DNA from 2 places in the Variovorax sp. YR566 genome. Region 1 is predicted to be linked to the other one. Evidence: riboswitches for the same ligand, from Rfam matches in the RefSeq annotation. Region 1 holds a riboswitch; the other holds the start of a gene.
The links. Region 1 has a riboswitch for glycine ahead of ACTG4X_RS05665 (D-amino acid dehydrogenase). Riboswitches for the same ligand answer to the same signal wherever they lie in the genome.

Region 1 (4,404 bases):
CGCGAGGAGTACCCCACCTCCAATGGAGGGCGAATTCCTGTCGGGCTCATGATGGATTCGCTGGGTTTGCCCCGAGCGGTGGAAGGGTGGGCGAGCGCCGCCATTGCCGATCTGCAGCCTGCATTCAACGGATGTGAAGTTCGCGGATTTGGCGAACGGAGCCTGGTCATTGGATGGGGAATGCCTCCCTCACTGTTGAAATACATCGCTTCCCGCGGCGCGGTATTCATTGATGTGGAGGTGCATCCGCTGCGATTTTCCAGGCACCTCCAACTGGGCGTGCGAACCAATAGCCGGCGGATTTCCCGCATTCTTTCGAAAATCCAAACTCCGGATGAGGCATTTCAAAGCGCAGCGATTGGAATGAAGGCGATGTTCTCGCGGCGAGGCGACGGTGCCTTGCTTTGCCGCGATTCCAGGGTGGGCGTTTTTCTGGGGCAGACGGAAGTTGACCTGGCCCTCGTCAGCAATGGCCGACTTGTGCGTCCAGCGGATGTCGCTGAGAGGGTTGCGGATCTCGCGGCTGAAGTGGACGTCCTGGCAATCAAGCCTCATCCGTATCAAGAAAATACGGTGCTGCTCGACGACCTGTTGAGGCGCATACCGAACGCGATAAAAATCGAATCCAATATCTACGCAATGTTTTGTGCCGAAAATATTGAATTCTTCGCAGGGATTTCATCGGGCGCATTAACTGAAGCGGAGTATTTTGGTCGCCGAAAAGAAATGCTCGCCGAGCCAGATAGAAATAACGCCGCGCATCTTCCAGATGGATGTACGGATTGGATTCCCGTTGGAAGCGAAATTGCCTCCCTTCCTGTGATGAGGGACATCGTCGGCCGAGTGCGCCTGCCGTTCTTTCTGATGCCCCGGAAGCGCTATTCCACAGTCATGTCGGCTGCAAACGCGGACATGGTGGATCGGGCATTCGGGTTTCGCTGGGGCCTTCAGCTCGACGCCGCGGGACTGCGCTCGAGCCCGAAGGTGGCGCTGGGCGAAGATGTCCAGTTCGGGCGCGGGAGCCCCTATGCGGGGGGGCTGTTGTCCGGCTGGCACGAGCCGGAAGTCTGGGGTGTTTGGAGTTCGGGGGAGAAAGCTGCCTTGCTGTTCGTGCTCGACACCACGAAGCTCCCTGCAACCGGGCAGCTACGAATTAGCGTGGCGGGTGCACTCTATCAACCGAGCGGGAGCGCGCGGGTTGCACTGGAGGTCCAAATCAATGGCAGGGCTTGCCAGGCTGCCAGGGCGGGCGATTCACTGACCTTGTCCTGCGATCTGGATGTGCAGCAATTGCGCGCCAGGCCGTTCCTGGCTGTCGAGCTTGTCGTGAGCGGCGCCCACCGGCCTTGCGACATATCCGAAAGCGCCGACGCCCGCTGCCTCGGCTTCGGACTTCGGCTGTTGAAGGCCGAAGTGGTCGTGGCGAATGACAGTGAGGCTGCGAGCGTCTCGCTTCAGGATGCGCTTGTGGAGTGAGCGCGAGCCGCACCGGTGCGGCTCGCGCGAGCGATACCCCTGAACGCGAAATCCACCTCAGGCGCCAGCCCGCTCACGATCCGCGCGATGGACTTCCCCGAGCCGCAGGCATGCGTCCAGCCGAGCGTGCCGTGGCCCGTGTTGAGGAACAGGTTCGGCAGCTTGGTCTTGCCGATCAGCGGCACGTTGCTCGGCGTCGCGGGGCGCAGGCCGGTCCAGAACTGGGCCTGCGTGGTGTCGCCGGCACCGGGGAACAGCTCTTCGACGCGGCGCACGATGGCTTCGCACCGCACGCGGTTGAGGTCGCGGTCGTAGCCGTTGAGCTCCGCTGTGCCGGCGATGCGCAGGCGGTCGCCCGACTCCGAGGTGTAGCGCGAGAACACGAGTTTGAATTCGTCATCCGTCAGCGAGACCTGATGGGCTTTCGTCGCGTCCTTGACGGGCAGCGTCACCGAATAGCCCTTGGCGGGGTAGATCGGCAGGCGGATGCCCAGCGGGGCGGCATACAGCGGGCTCAGCGAACCCATCGCCAGCACGAAGGCGTCGCCGCGGATGCGCTGGAAGCGGCCTTCGCTGTCGGTGGCTTCGACGTGATCGATGCTGCCGCCGGCTTCGCGCAGCGCGGTCACGGTGTGGCTCATCAGGAACTTGACGCCCGCCGCGGTGGCCAGGCCCACGAGCTCGCGCGCGAAGCGGTTGGCGTCGCCGGACTCGTCCTCGGCCGTGTAGGTGGCGCCGGCCAGCTTCGGGCGGATGTGGGCGAGGGCGGGCTCGATCTTCACGGCTTCATCGGCCGAGATGACCTGGCGTTCGCAGCCCAGGGCGCGCATCTGCTCGGCGGGCGCGAGGGCGCCGTCGAACTCTTTTTGCGTCGTGTAGAAGTGCAGGATGCCCTGCGTGCGCTGGTCGTAGTTCAGGCCGGTGTCGCGGCGCAACTGTTGCAACATCGAGCGGCTGTATGTTCCGAGACGCACGATCTGCTCGATGTTGTGGCGGGTGCGCGCCGATGTGCATTCGCGCAGGAACTGAAGGCCCCAGAGCCACTGGCGCATGTCGGCGCGGATGCGGAAGAGCAACGGAGCATCTTCCTTGCCCAGCCACTGCAGCACCTTGAGCGGTGCGCTTGGGTTGGCCCAGGGCTCGGCATGGCTGACGGAAATCTGCCCGCCGTTGGCGAAGCTGGTTTCGGCGGCCGGGGTGGCCTGCCGGTCGATCACGGTCACTTCGTGGCCGAGTTGCTGGAGGTAGTAAGCCGAGGTCACGCCGAGCAGGCCGGCGCCAAGAACGATCACGCGCATTTCAAGTACCTTTGAGGTTGCAGCGCTTGAACGACGGGCGTGGTGTGCTATTGAATAAATAGCAAAGCAACCGGACGACCGCTGTCCAAGTTGCCGCTCCCCCTGTCCTCGGTACCTGAGAGATTCACCCGCTGCGCCCGCAGAGGGTTTGCTCCTTCGGTGCATCACGACCACGTTGGGCGGTGCGATGGCTCTCCAGACGGCGTTTCAGTTGGTGCAGTACAGGTCCCTTGTTTTGGACCGACCTGAGCGTTTATGGGAGTTTGCGCCTTCGGTAGGGCCACCGGGGTGGCCCGCTCTCCTGCAGTGGGGCGATTGTAGGCGGGGCTTGCGCGGGCGCCAACCTTTGATATCTCTCCTCTGGCCGAATGGGATAATCGCCTGTTGATTTGCCGCAAGGCGATCGTTCCATATATCAGCAGGGGACTTCATGATCCTGGTTACCGGCGGCGCTGGCTTCATTGGCGCCAATTTCGTACTCGACTGGATCGCCAACGGCGACGAGCCGGTCGTGAACCTCGACAAGCTGACCTACGCAGGCAACCTCGAGACCCTCGCGTCGCTCAAGAACAACCCGAGGCACATCTTCGTGCAGGGCGACATCGGCGACAGCGCTTTGGTCGATCGCCTGCTGGCCGAGCACAAGCCGCGCGCAGTTGTGAACTTCGCCGCCGAATCGCACGTGGACCGCTCCATCCACGGCCCCGAAGACTTCGTGCAGACCAACGTGCTGGGCACCTTCCGCCTGCTCGAATCCGTGCGCGGCCACTGGAGCGCGCTGCCGGCCGAGCAGAAGACGGCCTTCCGCTTCCTGCACGTGTCCACCGACGAGGTCTACGGTTCGCTCTCCAAGACCGACCCGGCCTTCACCGAAGAGAACAAGTACGAGCCCAACAGCCCGTATTCGGCCAGCAAGGCCGCCAGCGACCACCTCGTGCGCGCCTGGCACCACACCTACGGCCTGCCGGTGCTGACCACCAACTGCTCGAACAACTACGGCCCCTTCCACTTTCCCGAGAAGCTCATCCCGCTGATGATCGTCAATGCACTGGCCGGCAAGAGCCTGCCCGTGTACGGCGACGGCATGCAGGTGCGCGACTGGCTCTACGTGAAGGACCACTGCAGCGCCATCCGCCGCGTGCTCGAAGGCGGCAAGCTGGGCGAGACCTACAACGTGGGCGGCTGGAACGAGAAGCCCAACATCGAGATCGTCAACACCGTGTGTGCGTTGCTCGACGAGCTGAGCCCCAGGGCCGACGGTAAGCCCTACAAGGAACAGATCACCTACGTCACCGACCGCCCCGGCCACGACCGCCGCTACGCCATCGACGCGCGCAAGCTCGAGGCCGAGCTTGGCTGGAAGCCCGCCGAGACCTTCGACACCGGCATCCGCAAGACCGTCCAGTGGTACCTGGCCAATGGTGAGTGGGTGCGCAATGTGCAAAGCGGCGCGTATCGCGAGTGGGTCGAGAAGCAATACGACGCAGCACCTGCGAAGGCCGCGGCATGAAGTTGCTGCTGCTGGGCAAGGGCGGACAGGTCGGCTGGGAGCTGCAGCGCAGCCTGGCGCCCCTGGGTGAACTGGTCGCGCTCGACTTTGACAGCACGGATTTCAACGCTGACTTCAGCC
Region 2 (4,404 bases), 3.4 Mb from region 1:
CCGCTCGTACGCGGCGGCGCTCACGGCCTCGACCGCCATCGTGGGGCCGATCATCCCGCCCTCGATCATCATGATCATCTACGCGCTGCAGGACGAGAGCGTATCGGTCGGCACGCTGTTCGCGGCCGGCATCATGCCGGGCATCCTGATCGCGGTGGCGATGTGCGTCGTGAACTTCTACGTCTCGAAAAAGCGCAACTACAAGGGCGATGGGCAAACGCCTCCGCTGCGCGAGATCCTGGTCACGACCTGGAAGGCGATTCCTGCGATCCTGCTGCCGGTGGTGATCCTGGGCGGCATGCGCGCCGGCTGGTTCACGCCGACCGAGGCCTCGGTAGTGGCGGTGTTCTATGCGCTGGTGTGCGGCAAGTTCGTCTACCGCACGCTCGAGTGGAAGATGCTGCCCGACATCCTCTCGCGCTCTGCCCTGCTGTCGGCTTCGGTGCTGATCATCATCGGGCTGTCGGCCTCGTTCGCGTGGGTGCTGACCATCGAGGGCATTCCGCAGCAGATGGCCGAATGGCTCATCAGCATGAACCTCTCGCCGTGGATGTTCCTGATCATCGTCAACGTGTTCCTGCTGCTGTTCGGCATCTTCATCGAGCCGCTGCCGGGCGTGATGGTGCTGGCGCCGATCCTCGCGCCGGTGGCCATCAAGCTGGGTGTGGACCCGGTGCACTTCGCGATGATCGTGATCTTCAACCTCACGCTGGGCATGATCACGCCGCCGGTGGGCGGGCTGCTGTTCGTGACCTGCAACGTGTCGAAGGTGCCGATGTCGGCGCTGGTGAAGGAGCTGGTGCCGTTCCTTTGGGCCCATGGGGCGGTGCTGGTCATCCTGACCTTCGTGCCCGCGCTGAGCACGTGGCTGCCGCACGTGCTCGGGTTCAAGTAGCGGCCCGGGCTCCGGGGCCTGATCGGCCCGGTGAATCGGCGGATGTTCACTGCCAGAATCGGGCGACGGGCCAAGGGCCGACAACCGACAAGGAGGGGACTGCGCCATGAATCGATTCCTGAGCTGCCTGCTGGGCGGTGCCTTGCTGGCTCCGGCTGCCTTCAGCGCCCCGCCCGCAACGCCCGCCGCGGCACCAGCCCCCGTATCGGCAGCAGCGCCGGCCGATCCCGCCTCCAGCATCCGCGAAGTCGAAGCCGCCGTGCGCGCCTGGGCCGCGGCCTGGTCAGCCCGGGACGTGGTGCGCTACCTGGCCGCCTATGCACCCGACTTCACGCCGCCCCGAGGCCAGGACCGCAAGGCCTGGGAGGCGGACCGCCGCGCGCGCATTACCGACAAGACGACCATCAGCGTGAGCATCGACAGCCTGGTCATCAGCGTCCAGGGGCAGGCGGCCAGCGCAAGCTTTCAACAGACCTACAGCGCCGACAAGCTGCGCGAGAAGAGCCGCAAGACGCTGGAATTGCAGCGCGTGGGCAACCAGTGGCTCATACGCAAGGAAAGCGCGGGCTGAAGGCCAGCCGCGATTGCCCCTGTAAGGCAAACGGTTCATGAAGATGTCACCACTTGCAACGATGCTGCAGCCCTCGATTCCCGAAAGCTGTGGCTGCCATGTTTCCCACCAAGACCGACAAGGCGCGCGACGAACTCCAGGGCGGACAGCGCACGCTCAGCCAGCGTGAGCGCGCCCTGCTGCTGATGGCCGATGGCCGGCGCTCGCTGACCGACTTCAGTCCGCTGTTCTCCAACCGGGTCGAAGCCGAACAGGCGATCCAGGCGCTGGTGCAGCGGGGTTACCTGCAGGCCCCGCAGGCTGCTGCTGCGGCACCGGCGCCCGCACCGGTAGCAGCCCCCGCCCGGCCCGCGCCTATCGCCGCCGCCGAGCCGATCCAGGTCGCCACCACCTCGGCCGACACCTTCGACGGCAAGCGCTCGCTGGCCACCACGCGCATGTTCCTGTTCGACATCTGCGAGCGCATGTTCGTGCGGCGCGACCCGAAGTTCGCGCTGCAGATGCGCGACGCCCTGCGCGAGGCCCGCGACCGCGAGGCGATGCTGACCATCGCCGCGCTGATGCTCACCGAGATCGAGAAAACCGCCGGGGTGGAGCGGGCCGAATCGCTGCGCGAGCGCATCGACAAGCTGCTGCCGCCGGCCGAAATCATCCACTGACGCAAAACCCCGGCCCCGCGCGATCCACTACACTCGCCAAGGTCAGGAGAGAGCCCCGCATGCCGGGGCCGCCGAAGGCGCAGGGGTTTCCCGAACGCTCAGGCAAAAGGACTGACAAGGCGCCGGTGAACTCCGGCGTTTCCTTGCTGGAGAGAGGCCGTTGCAGTGAAAACTGCCCATCGGCCCACCGAAGGAGCAAACCCCGATCGTGGGGCGAATCTCTCAGGTAAAGCGGACAGCAGGGGTGGCCCATGGCTTGCGTCATGGATTTCGTCTGCCCCTTTGGAGTGCCCCGTGGCTGCTTCTTCCGCCCCCGCTACCGAACTTCTCAAGACGCCGCTGCACGACCTCCACGTGGAGCTCGGTGCCCGCATGGTGCCCTTTGCCGGCTATTCGATGCCGGTGCAGTACCCCGCCGGCCTGATGGCCGAGCACAAGCACACGCGCGATGCGGCCGGCCTGTTCGACATCTCGCACATGGGCCAGCTCCGGCTAGTCGGGCCCGATGCAGCGGCCGCCTTCGAAACCCTGATGCCAGTCGACGTGGTCGACCTGCCCGCCGGCAAGCAGCGCTACGGCCTGCTGCTGAACGACGAAGGCGGCATCCTCGACGACCTGATGTTCTTCAATGAAGGCAACGGCTCGATCTTCGTGATCGTCAACGGCGCCTGCAAGGTGGCCGACATCGCCCACATCCAGCAGAAGATCGGCAGCCGCTGCCAAGTGCAGCCCCTACCCGACCACGCCCTGCTCGCGCTGCAGGGCCCGCAGGCCGCGGCCACGCTGGCGCGGCTGTCGCCCGGCATCGAGCGCTTCGTGTTCATGACGGGCGGTGCGGTGCAGATCGGCGGCATTGCCGCCTTCGTCACCCGCAGCGGCTACACCGGCGAAGACGGCTTCGAGATCTCGGTGGCCGCCAAGGACGCCGAGGCGCTGGCCCGCCTGCTGCTGGCCCAGCCCGAGGTCAAGCCCATCGGCCTGGGCGCGCGCAATTCGCTGCGACTCGAAGCCGGGCTTTGCCTCTACGGCAACGACATCGACACCACCACCACGCCTGTCGAGGCCTCGCTCAACTGGGCGATGCAGAAGGTGCGCCGCACGGGCGGCGCGCGCGAAGGCGGCTTTCCTGGCGCGGCAAAGATCCTCGCGCAGCTCGCCGTCGCTGCCGCAGGCGCTGCCGGCCACACCGACCACGACACGCTGAAGCGCAAGCGCGTGGGCCTCGTCGCCCTCGAACGCATTCCGGTGCGCGACGGCACGGTGCTGCAATCTTTCGAAGGCCATGACATCGGCATCGTCACCAGCGGCCTGCTCGGCCCGACGGCCGACCGCTGCATCGCCATGGGCTACGTGGCCACCGCCTTCGCCGAGCCGGGCACGCGCGTGCAGGCCATCGTGCGCGGCAAGCCGGTGCCGATGGAAGTCTCGACGATGCCTTTCGTGCCCACCCGCTACTACCGCGGCTGAGCCTGGTCGACAGGCTAGGCTCTGCACCCCGATTCATTTTTTCCATGAGGAGTTTTTCCATGAGCATCAAGTACACCAAGGACCACGAATGGGTGTCGGCCGAAGGCGACGCAGCCACCGTCGGCATCACCGTGCATGCGCAGGACGCGCTGGGCGACGTGGTGTTCGTCGACCTGCCCGAAGTCGGCAAGACCTTTGCGCAAGGCGAAGTTGCCGGCGTCGTCGAATCGGTCAAGGCCGCGGCCGACGTGTTCATGCCCGTGTCGGGCGAGATCACCGAAGTGAACGAGGCGCTGCGCGCCGACCCGTCGCTCGCCAACAGCGATCCGCTGGCCGCCGGCTGGTTCTTCAAGGTCAAGCTGAGCGAACCCGCGCAGCTCGACGCCCTGCTGGACGCGGCCTCCTACGACAAGTTCGCCGCCGAATCCTGATCCGCTGAGTTCCTCAGCCACCTTCCTTCTTCTCCCCGAGCCCTCACCGCCATGCCGACGCCCGCCCTTCCCTCTTTGCAAGAACTAGAGAACGCCGAAGAATTCCTCGCCCGCCACATCGGCATCGATGCGGCGGACGAGGCGCGCATGCTGCCGGTGATCGGCTCGGAAACGCGCGCGGAGTTCATCGACGGCATCGTGCCCGCGGCCATCCGCCGCGCAAAGCCGATGCGCCTGCCCGCACCGGCAACCGAAGCCGATGCGCTGGCCGAGCTGAAGGTGATGGCGTCGAAGAACAAGGTGTTCAAGAACTTCATCGGCCAGGGCTACTACGGCACGCACACGCCGGGCGTCATCTTGCGCAACGTGCTCGAGAACCCC

Region 2: another riboswitch for glycine. It lies ahead of gcvT (glycine cleavage system aminomethyltransferase GcvT); the one in region 1 lies ahead of ACTG4X_RS05665 (D-amino acid dehydrogenase).

Annotation. Positions count from the first base shown of each region.
Region 1 is NZ_CP197092.1:1,222,615-1,227,018, forward strand. It holds gene ACTG4X_RS05660 (hypothetical protein) at 1-1,476, shown strand, start outside; gene ACTG4X_RS05665 (D-amino acid dehydrogenase) at 1,455-2,774, opposite strand; glycine riboswitch at 2,867-2,983, opposite strand; glycine riboswitch at 2,987-3,088, opposite strand; gene rfbB (dTDP-glucose 4,6-dehydratase) at 3,205-4,284, shown strand; gene rfbD (dTDP-4-dehydrorhamnose reductase) at 4,281-4,404, shown strand, end outside.
Region 2 is NZ_CP197092.1:4,593,528-4,597,931, forward strand. It holds gene ACTG4X_RS21640 (TRAP transporter large permease) at 1-895, shown strand, start outside; gene ACTG4X_RS21645 (L,D-transpeptidase Cds6 family protein) at 1,002-1,466, shown strand; gene ACTG4X_RS21650 (hypothetical protein) at 1,565-2,125, shown strand; glycine riboswitch at 2,159-2,249, shown strand; glycine riboswitch at 2,262-2,374, shown strand; gene gcvT (glycine cleavage system aminomethyltransferase GcvT) at 2,420-3,592, shown strand; gene gcvH (glycine cleavage system protein GcvH) at 3,652-4,023, shown strand; partial or broken gene gcvP (aminomethyl-transferring glycine dehydrogenase) at 4,075-4,404, shown strand, end outside.